Regions from separate parts of the Aminobacter sp. P4_H6_2 genome, predicted to be linked through region 2. Evidence: riboswitches for the same ligand, from Rfam matches in the RefSeq annotation. Region 2 holds a riboswitch; the other holds the start of a gene.
What was found. Region 2 has a riboswitch for S-adenosylmethionine ahead of AC1DUU_RS19350 (O-succinylhomoserine sulfhydrylase). Riboswitches for the same ligand answer to the same signal wherever they lie in the genome.
Positions count from the first base shown of each region.

Region 1 (5,472 bases), on a different contig from region 2:
CTCTCAAGAAGATCCGCCTTGAAGGGAAGGCCCGGGCCGCAGCCGATGCCTGATGCGGCCCAGGCCGTAGCATTCAGGTTGCCGAAGTTTCGGGACAGTCTTGGGAAACGCCGGAGGTCTTGCTCGGCTCGAAGATCGCGAAGCTGATCGCAGCCAGGATCCAGACGCCGATGCCGCCATACAGTGCCACCCAGCCAAAGCCGTTGACCAGCGCTGCGTGAGCGATGGCTGCAGGCACGTCGAGGGCGGATTGTGCGCTTCCTCCGGGCGAAACCGCGCCGCCGGCGGCGATGCGCTCCGCCAGCGATCGCAGCTGCGCGGCGTCGGACACTTCGGGAAGCGCGTCCCTCAACGTAGAGAGGATACCTTCGACAAGGACAAAACCCATAACCGCGATATTGACCGCGAGGCTGATCAGCCGGGCGCTGGCGTCAATGCCCGAGGCCATGCCGGCCCGGCTTGCCGGCACAGACCCGGTTGTCATGTTGGTGGCTGGCGTCGTCGTCAGGCCAAGTCCGATGCCGGAGATCAAGGCGCCAGCCAGAACCGTCAGGCCGCTTGCCTGCTCAAGGCCACTGCCGAACCACATCACGATGAAGCCGAGCCCGATGGCAAACAGGCCGAGCGGGATGATGGTGCGTGCGCTGGTGCGCAGCAGCAGATACTGGGCGATCGGCGGCATCACCAGGAAGGGCACCGTATAGGCAAGCAGCGCCAGCCCGGTTGTCGTGCTGTCATAACCGAGACCTACGGTGAAATAGATCGGCAGGTAGATCATCAGCGGCCAGTAGCTGAAATTCATGCCGATGCAGCCGATGATCGCGCCTGAGAAATCGCGGATCCTGAACACCGAGAAGTCGAACATCGGGTGAGCATGAAAGCGCTCGACCAGAATGAAAGCGACGAAGCCGATGATTGTCGCGGCGGCGATGCCGAGGGCCGTCGGGCTCAGGAAACCAACATCCGCGCCCTGGGTGATGTAGTAAGTCAGTCCGAAGACCGCAGCACTCAGGGTGACGATGCCGAGGATATCGAGCTTCTTTGCCTGCGGGTCGCTCGATTCTTCAACGCCGGCATAGGTCAGGGCCAGGCACAGCACGGCCAGCGGCGCGTGGACCAGGAACACCCATTCCCAGGTGGACAGGGCGACGATCAAACCACCGATGATCGGTCCGAAACCCAGCCCGATGCCGGTGACCACGCCCCATATGGCAAAGGCCTTGCCGCGCGCCTTCGCGTCCTGAAACTGATGCGACAGGATGGCGATCGAGCAGATGAACAGCGCCCCGCCGGCCATGCCTTGCAGAAACCGGCCGACGATCAGCACCTGTGTGTTCGGCGCAAGTCCGCAGATCAGCGATGTGATGCCAAAGGCGGCGGCGGTGACGGCAAAGACGCGCTTGCGCCCGAAGCGGTCGGCAAGCGTTCCCGTCGCCATCAGCACCGTCGTGCAAGCGATGGTGTAGGCGTTCATGATCCACTGCATGTCCTTGAAATCGGCATGCAGTACGTGCTCGAGCGTCGGCAGGATCACCGGCACACTGGAGATCTCAAGTCCGAACATCAATGCGGCGAGGCAGATGGCGGCGAGCGCCAGGACGTTTCTGCTTGATTGGTTCATCTGGTACCTCTGGCTGCCGGCAGGAGCGATCGTCTTGCCGTCATGTTGCTTTGAGAGCCCCAGATAAGCGACGCTTGAACATATAAAAATGCTATGCAACCCTATTTCAGTGATAACAAATTGGAATGGATGCGATGCTGTGGCTCGACGCTGAGGCGGTGCGGAACTTTGTCATGGTGGCGGAACTGCAAAGTTTCACCCGAGCCGCCGATGCGATGGGCACGACGCAAGCGGCCGTCAGCGTCAAGCTCAAGCGGCTCGAGGAGCGTGTTGGCCGCAAGCTGATCGAACGCACGCCGCGCAGTGTGCGGCTGTCCGCCGAGGGCGCGCTTTTCATCGATTCCGCGCGCGCTTTCCTGGTCGCGCATGACAATGCGGTTGCCGGCCTGTCATGTGGAACGCGCCGTTTTGCGCTGGGCATCGCCGGACATGTTGCCGGGCCGGAGGTGACGACCTTGCTGGCGCGGCTTAACCAGCACGATCCGGCGCTGACGATCGAGGTTCAGGTCGACAATTCGAGCAATCTGCTCGACGCCTTCGATCGCGGCAAGCTGGATGCCGCCATCGTCAGGCGCGAGGATGACCGCCGTGACGGCGAAGTGCTGGGGCCGGAGCATTTCGGCTGGTTTGCGACGCCCGACTTCCATCATCGCCAGGGCGAGCCGATCCGCCTGGCTGCGCTGTCGCGGGCCTGCGGCGTCCGCGATCTCGCCACGCGCACGCTCGACGATGCCGGTATCCCCTGGGTCGAGGTATTTCTCGGCGGAGGGTCGTCGGTGGTGACGGCCGCCGTTTCAGCCGGCCTTGCCACGGCCGTCTTCTCCAGCCGGCTTTCGCCGCCCGGCACAATCGAGATCAGCCGCAAGTTCGGCCTGCCTCAGGTGCCGTCATCGGAAATCGTTTTGCATTCGACGCTGACCGATCGCCGCTCGCGCGAAGCACTGCGCATCCTGGCCTGCGCCTTCCGCGAGCACGGCACCCCGTCCGGGTAAGGAACGGCCTGGGCGGCGGCCTATCGCTTCAGCAAAAACACCGCCTGCTCGCCGAAGAAGTTCCAGAATCACCTGCGCTTCGAAAGACCGCGCTCAGGGGTCGAGCGCGGCCATGGGGCGAGCGGCTAAGAATTTTTGCCGATGTTCTCCACATCGTACGCCGTGGTCTGGTAGACCCGGTTGATCCAGTTGCCGAAAAGCAGGTGGGCATGCGAGCGCCAGCGGTTCAGCGGCCGGCGTTGCGGATCGTCATCAGGGTAATATTCGTGCGGCACCGCGATGGTCACGCCTGCAGCCACGTCGCGGTCGTACTCTTCCTTGAGCGACGTCGAGTCGTATTCGATGTGGTTGAACATGTAGAGCCGGTTGCCGGTTTCTTCGGCCAGCAGGCTCGGGCCTGTCTCTTCCGATTCCATGAGCAACTCGAGACCAGAGCCCTCGGGAATGTCTTGGGCACGAACTTCCGTCCAGCGTGACACCGGAATGGCGAAATCGTCCGAGAAACCGGCCAGGTAGGGGGAGGCTGGCGCGTTGTTGTTGTGACGGAAGACGCCGAAGGCCTTTTCCTCCAGCGTGTGTTTCGGAACGCGGTGGAAATGCCATGCGGCGGCCATCGCGCCCCAGCAGATGAAGAATGGCGAATGCACGTTGGTCGTCGTCCAGTCCATGATCTGCTTGAGTTCGTCCCAGTAGGTCACTTCCTCGAAGGGCAGCAACTCCACCGGCGCACCGGTGATGATGAAGCCGTCGAACTTGCGGTCCTTCACCTCTTCCCAGGTCTGGTAGAAGGCGATGAGATGGTCTTCGGACGTGTTCTTGGCCTTGTGGGTGCCGATGCGTACCAGGGTCAGCTCCACCTGCAGCGGGCTTGCACCGATCAGGCGGGCGATCTGCGTCTCCGTCCGCACCTTGTTGGGCATGAGGTTAAGCAGGCCGATCTGTAGCGGGCGGATGTCCTGGCGGAGCGCTGTCTGCTCGTCCATGACGGAGACGCCCTCTTTCACCAGCACTTCTCGGGCAGGGAGCTGATCCGGGATCTTGATTGGCACTGTGCGAACTCCAAAAAAACAAAAACCGGCATTGCTGTCGCAAAGCCGGTTTACGGATCGCAAACGGCCCTTTAGCGACTTGTTTAACGTGGCTGCAAGCCGACCGGCCAAATCACCACGGATCCATGATTGCTATTACGCCCGGTCGCCGATTGCGTCAACTGCGACCCAAATGGGGCGCCAGAGCCGCCGCAATAGCCGGTTTTCCTCGACATTATGTGCCTCGGGCGGTATTCCCGCTGCGACCTCCGCCCGGAGGCGCCAATCCAGGATTTTCGACATGAGCAAGGCACCTGAACAGATTCGCCCCGAACCCCGCGCGGGCATCATGGAAATCGCAGCCTATGTGCCCGGCAAGAGCACTGCGGGCGCAGGTGTCACCAAGGTCCATAAGCTCTCGTCGAACGAAAATCCGCTTGGTGCGTCGCCCCATGCGACCGAGGCCGTCCAGAAGTTGGCGCACAAGATGGCGTATTATCCCGACGGGTCGTCGTCACGCCTGAGGCAGGCGATCGCGGCGACCCATGGGCTCAATCCGGCCAACATCCTGTGTTCCAACGGCTCGGACGAGCTGATCGGCCTGCTTGCGCAGAGCTATCTCTCGCCGGGCGACGAGGCCGTGTACACAGAGCACGGCTTCATGGTCTACAAGATCTACACGCAGGCCGCTGGCGCGACCCCGGTCGTTGCCAAGGAGACTGGCGAGAAGGCTGACGTCGACAAGATCATCGCTGCGGTAACGCCCAAGACCAAGATCGTTTTCCTGGCCAATCCGAACAATCCTACCGGCACTTACCTGCCGTTCGAGGAAGTGCGCCGCCTGCACGCGGCCCTGCCCAGGAATGTGCTGCTGGTGCTCGACGGGGCCTATGCCGAATATGTCCGCCGCAACGACTACGAGTCCGGCGTCGAACTGGTCGCGGGCAACGAGAACGTCGTCATGACCCGCACTTTCTCCAAGATCCACGGTCTGGGTGGCATGCGCATCGGCTGGATCTATGCGCCGTCACACGTCATCGACGTGCTGGAGCGCATGCGCGGGCCGTTCAACGTCAATGCGGCGGCAATCGAGGCCGGCGTCGCGGCCATGGAAGACCGTAGCCACGTCGAGCGCACCGTGGCGCACAACGCCCAGTGGGCGGAATGGCTGGTCGCCGAATTCGAAAAGCTTGGCCTTCGCGTCACGCCGAGCGTCGGCAACTTCCTGCTCGTCCACTTCCCCGACGATGCCAGGCACGGCGCCGATTTGGCCGACGAGTATCTCAGCGCGCGTGGCTATATCCTGCGCAGGGTCGCCGGCTACGGCTTCCCCAATGCGCTGCGCATGACCATCGGCACCGAAGAGGCCAATCGCGGCGTGATCGCCGCACTCACCGAATTTCTGAAAAGTTGAACCATGTCCGATCCCCTTTTTGAAAAGATCGCCCTCATCGGCATCGGCCTGATCGGCTCCTCGCTTGCCCGGGTCATCCGGCGCGAGGGCCTGGCCCGCCACATCGCCATTTCCACGCGCAGCGCGCAAACGCTTGCGCGTGCCGAAGAACTCGGCCTCGGCGACAGCTATTCGACCGATGCCAAGGTTGCGGTCAAGGACGCCGACCTCATCATCGTTTCGGTGCCGGTTGGCTCGTCCGGCGCGGTTGCCAGCGACATCGCTCCCGCGCTCAAGCCGGGCGCCATCCTCACCGATGTCGGCTCGACCAAGGCCTCGGTCATCGCGCAGATGCAGCCCTACATTCCGGAAGGTGTCCATTTCATCCCCGGCCACCCGCTTGCCGGTACTGAAAAGTCGGGCCCCGACGCCGGTTTC
Region 1 is NZ_JBFUKO010000025.1:7,931-13,402, forward strand. It holds gene AC1DUU_RS03870 (ABC transporter ATP-binding protein/permease) at 1-53, shown strand, start outside; gene AC1DUU_RS03875 (MFS transporter) at 74-1,621, opposite strand; gene AC1DUU_RS03880 (LysR family transcriptional regulator) at 1,756-2,613, shown strand; gene metA (homoserine O-acetyltransferase MetA) at 2,739-3,662, opposite strand; SAM riboswitch at 3,714-3,791, opposite strand; gene hisC (histidinol-phosphate transaminase) at 3,943-5,055, shown strand; gene AC1DUU_RS03895 (prephenate/arogenate dehydrogenase family protein) at 5,059-5,472, shown strand, end outside.
Region 1: it holds a riboswitch for S-adenosylmethionine, as region 2 does, so the genes downstream of both, metA (homoserine O-acetyltransferase MetA) here and AC1DUU_RS19350 (O-succinylhomoserine sulfhydrylase) in region 2, are expected to answer to the same signal.

Region 2 (5,036 bases):
AGGTGCCGTCCTTGACGATGGCGTCGATCGCAGCGTTCAACTTTTCACGCAGCGCGTCGTTGTCCTTGTGCAGCGCGATACCGGCCTCGGATTCCGTGCCCTTGAGATCGCCGATCATCTTGCAGCAATCCTGGCCGGTCGTCTTGATCCAGTCGACCAGCACGAACTTGTCCGAGACCACAGCGTCGAGACGGCCATTGGTCAGGTCGGCGATCGCCTCATCCTGGGTCGGGTAGAGCTTCACTTCGGCGCCAGCCTTGGCGTAGTGGTCCTCGGCATAGATGCTCTGGGTCGTCGACGCCTGTGCGCCTACTGTCTTGCCCTTGAGCGCATCGGGCTCCGCCGAGGCCAGGGTGGAATCCTTCAGGGCCACCAGTGCCAGCGGCGTGGTGTAGTACTTGTTGGTGAACGAGACCTGTTTCTTGCGTTCTTCGGTGATGGTCATCGAGGCGACGATGGCATCGAACTTTCCGCCCTGAAGGGCTGGAATGATGCCGTCCCAGTCCTGGGGCGCCAGTTCGCATTCCACCTTCATCTCCGCACACAGCGCGTTGGCGATGTCGACGTCGAAGCCGACAAGCTTGCCGTCGGCGGTCAGGTTGTTGAAGGGCGGATAGGCGCCTTCGGTACCGATCTTGAGCTTTTCTTGTGCCGAAGCGCCGCCAAGGGTCAACAAGAGCGCTGCGAGCGAAGCTGCGCCAGCGAACTTCCGGGAAATCTGCATGATCCTCTCCATTTTTCGGGCGCTCTTTCCGAGCGTCCCTTCCTCCAGCCAATCACAGCGGCCGGCTATGGACAAGCAGACTAAAGATTAGAACAGACTGACCTTAGGTCATGCGGAAATGTTTGGAGAGCTTCAAACCCTGGGCCTGATAATTGGAGCCGAGGTCGGTGCCGTAGAGTGCGCGCGGGCGCGAAAGCATATGCTCATAGACCAGACGCCCAACGACCTGGCCATGTTCCAGGATGAACGGCACCTCGTGGCTGCGCACTTCGAGCACGGCCCGGCTGCCGGTGCCACCGGCACTGGAATGGCCGAATCCAGGATCGAAAAAACCGGCATAATGGACGCGAAACTCGCCCACGAGCGGGTCGAAAGGCGTCATCTCGGCGGCATACAGCGGGGGCACATGCACCGCCTCGCGCGAGACGAGAATGTAGAATTCGTCGGGGTCGAGCACCAGTTCCTCGGCACCGTGATTGTAGATCGGCTCCCAGAAATCGACGACGTTCTGGGCGGCGCGCTTGTCGACATCGACAAGCCCGGTGTGGTGCTTGCCGCGATAACCGACGATGCTGCCCGGCGCGCCAGCCAGATCGATGGACAGAGCAATACCGCCGCCCGAGATGTTGGGCGGATCCATCGCGACCAGCCGGTCGGAGACATGCAGCGTGTGAAGCTCCGCCTCCGACAGCAGCGCATTGCCCTTGCGAAAGCGGATCTGCGACAGGCGCGAACCCTTGCGGGCGACGATCGGAAACGTGCGCGGGCTGACTTCGAGATAAAGCGGCCCGGTATAGCCTGCCGGGATCTTGTCGAACTCCTGGCCACGGTCTGTCATCACGCGGGTGAAGATGTCGAGGCGGCCCGTCGAGCTCTTTGGGTTTGCGGAGGCCGAGATGTCGGCCGGCAGGGCAAGGCCTTCGAGCAGCGGCACGATGTAGACGCAGCCTGTCTCCAGCACGGCGCCATTGGTCAGGTCGATCTCGTGCAGCTTGAGCCGGTCGAGCTTGTCCGACACCAGAGAATTAGGCCCCGGCAGGAAGCTGGCGCGGGTTCGGAATGCCGTTGCGCCCAGCCTCAGGTCGAGGCTCGCCGGCTGGATCTGGTCGGCATCGAGCGATGGCGCCAGAAGCGCGCCCGAGGCGAACAATGCCGCGATGTCCTGATCCGGAAGAATGCCCGATTGCCGCAATTGCCTCACTCCTTTACAGCGCCCGGCCCGAACGGACAGCCCTGGATCGCTGGACCCGGACCTATATCCGGGGTCATATGCGTGGCCCAAAACGTTTAGTCGACCCCGCGATTGACGCAAGCAGGCTGCGGGTCTAAAGGACATTTATCCCGTGGTGATTTGGCCGGTCGGCTTGCAGCCACGTTAAACAAGTCGCTAAAGGGCCGCGTTGTGGACCGGTTGCGACTTTTCGCGACCGGTTTTTTTGTATTTGGATTTGGCTATGACCTCCGAAAAGCAGCGCAACTGGAAACCCCAGACCACCCTCGTCCATGGCGGCACGCTCCGCTCCGAATTCGGCGAAACCTCCGAGGCGATCTACCTCACCCAGGGCTACGTCTACGAGAGCGCGGAAAGTGCTGAAGCCCGCTTCAAGGGCGAGAGCCCAGGTTTCATCTATTCGCGCTACGCCAATCCCACCGTCGACATGTTCGAAAAGCGCATGTGCGCGCTCGAAGGTGCTGAAGACGCACGCGCCACAGCCTCCGGCATGGCTGCGGTCACGGCCGCGATCCTGTGTGGCCTCAAGGCCGGCGACCATATCGTTGCAGCGCGCGCGCTTTTCGGCTCGTGCCGCTGGGTTGTCGAGACGCTGGCGCCAAAGTACGGCATCGAGGCGACGCTGGTCGACGGCACGCTGATCGAGAACTGGGAAAAGGCCGTCCAGCCCAACACCAAGCTGTTTTTCCTGGAAAGCCCGACCAACCCGACGCTCGAAGTGGTCGACATCGCCGCTGTCGCCGCCCTTGCCAATTCGATCGGCGCGCGCCTGGTCGTCGACAACGTCTTTGCCACGCCGATGCAGCAGAAGCCGCTCGAACTCGGCGCCCATGTCGTGGTTTACTCCGCGACCAAGCATATTGACGGCCAGGGCCGCTGCCTCGGCGGCGTCATCTTGTCGGACAAGAAGTGGATCGACGAGAACCTGCACGACTATTTCCGCCACACCGGCCCAAGCCTGTCGCCGTTCAACGCCTGGACGTTGCTCAAGGGCCTGGAAACGCTACCGATACGCGTGCGCCAGCAGACCGAAACCGCAGGCAAGATCGCCGATTTCCTGGCCGGCAGGCCGGAAGTGTCGCGGCTGATCTATCCCGGCCGGGCCGACCATCCGCAGGCCGACATCGTCAAGAAGCAGATGAAGGGCGGTTCGACGCTGCTGTGCTTCGATCTCAAGGGCGGCAAGAAAGCGGCCTTCGCCTTCGAAAACGCGCTTGATGTCATCCTGATTTCCAACAATCTCGGCGACTCCAAGAGCCTGATCACCCATCCGGCAACGACGACGCACAAGAGCCTCACCGACGAGGCCCGGGCCGAACTCGGCATCGACGACGGCACGCTGCGCCTGTCAGTCGGCCTCGAAGATGCCGACGACCTGCTCAACGACATCGGCGATGCGCTGAAGGCAACGCCCTAAAGGAGTGGCGCTCCGGCTGGCCGGAGCGCCATCTTCATATGCCGATCAGTTCTTCGGCAGCTTCGTTTCGTAGACGTAGAGCTTCGTCTCGTTATCTTCTGGAGCCGCCGTCAGGCGCAGGCCCGTCTCGGTCTTTTCGATGAGAACGGGATTGCCGGTGATGGACTTGCCCTTTTCCGTCCAGATCTGGACCGGCACCTGAAACAGCGGACGGCCTTGCTTGAGATCCACGATCTCGATGCCACCAAGACGGAAGACCTGCCCGTCAGGGCCAGGACGATACTCTGTGAGGCCGGCGCAGACCGCCTGACCGGGCTTGAGCAACGCGCAATCCTGGTAGTCGATATAGTGCGCCGGATTGAGCGTGCGGGTCTTTTCCGGATCGAGTGCCGACTTCGGCACGGTCAGGTCCTCATTGACGTTCCAGGTGTAGAAGCGGCGTGAGCCCCAGCTCACGGCATGCAGCGTGCGCTGGTCCGGGTCATAGACAACGCCGCCGATATGATCGGGGAAACGGAAGACCTCGGTCGCCTCCAGCGTTTCGGGATCGACGCGGTAGATGATCGACTTGCTGTTTGGCCGGTACTCGGCAACCGGCACCCACAGCCAGCGGCCGTCATAATCGATACCGCCCGGGTGGTAGATGGCTCCATCGCCAAGCTTCACCTGGCCGACAAGCTTGCCATTGGCGTCGAGCTTGAACAGATGCCCGGCCCCCTTGCCCTCGTCACGGTCAAGCCCATTTTGGGGAGCCTCGAATTTCTTGGTCCGCTCGATGATCTCGACGGAGGACATGAACAGCGCATCGCCGACACGCGCGAAGCCCTGGGGGTGGAAGGTGTCGAATTCCAGCATCGGGGATTTGACGAGCTGCCACTCCGTGCCTCTGGTCAGCTTTTCGATACCGCTTGCGAGGTCGTCAGCATATGCAGCCGTGCCACAAAGGCAGGCCGAGGCGAAAAGGAGGGCGAGGAGGCGTTTCATTGCAGTGATTCCTTGTCGTTGGACGACGCGGAAACTGGCCTTGGCGCATGACAGCGGGGTGACGCGGATGCGTCGGTGAGGTGAAATCCACTGCGCATTCATCACATTCGGCGTGAAAACGAAAAACGAAGTTGACCCGCCGCCTCCTGCGGCGGACTCTGTCATTGTGCAGGCCAAGGAGCGCAGCATATGTATCGCGCGGTCACACGCAACATCGCAGTCGAGGTCGAGCCGTTCTACATGGAGGATCGGTCCGAGCCTGCAGAAAATCGTTATGTCTGGGGCTATCGCGTCACGATCGAGAACAACTCGGATGAGTTCGTTCAGCTCTTGTCGCGTTACTGGCACATCACCGACGCTTCAGGGCGGGTCGAGGAGGTTCGTGGACCGGGCGTGGTCGGCGACCAGCCCGAGCTCAATCCCGGCGACAGCTACCAATATGCGTCGGGCTGCCCGCTTTCGACACAGTCAGGCATCATGGTCGGGCGCTACACCATGCGCAACGAGGCGGGCGAGATGTTCGACATCGCCATACCCGCCTTCTCGCTCGACCTGCCCAACGCGCGCCACAGGCTGAATTAGACGGGTTTACTGGACCGGCGCGAACTCGGCCGGGTCGAATTCGTAGGACTTCGAACAGAACTCGCAAGCAACCCGAATGACGCCGTCCTCGACGCTCT
Region 2 is NZ_JBFUKO010000290.1:1,800-6,835, forward strand. It holds gene AC1DUU_RS19340 (ABC transporter substrate-binding protein) at 1-724, opposite strand, end outside; gene AC1DUU_RS19345 (2'-deoxycytidine 5'-triphosphate deaminase) at 828-1,916, opposite strand; SAM riboswitch at 2,058-2,135, shown strand; gene AC1DUU_RS19350 (O-succinylhomoserine sulfhydrylase) at 2,179-3,372, shown strand; gene AC1DUU_RS19355 (DUF6454 family protein) at 3,418-4,356, opposite strand; gene apaG (Co2+/Mg2+ efflux protein ApaG) at 4,546-4,938, shown strand; partial or broken gene AC1DUU_RS19365 (Hsp33 family molecular chaperone HslO) at 4,945-5,036, opposite strand, start outside.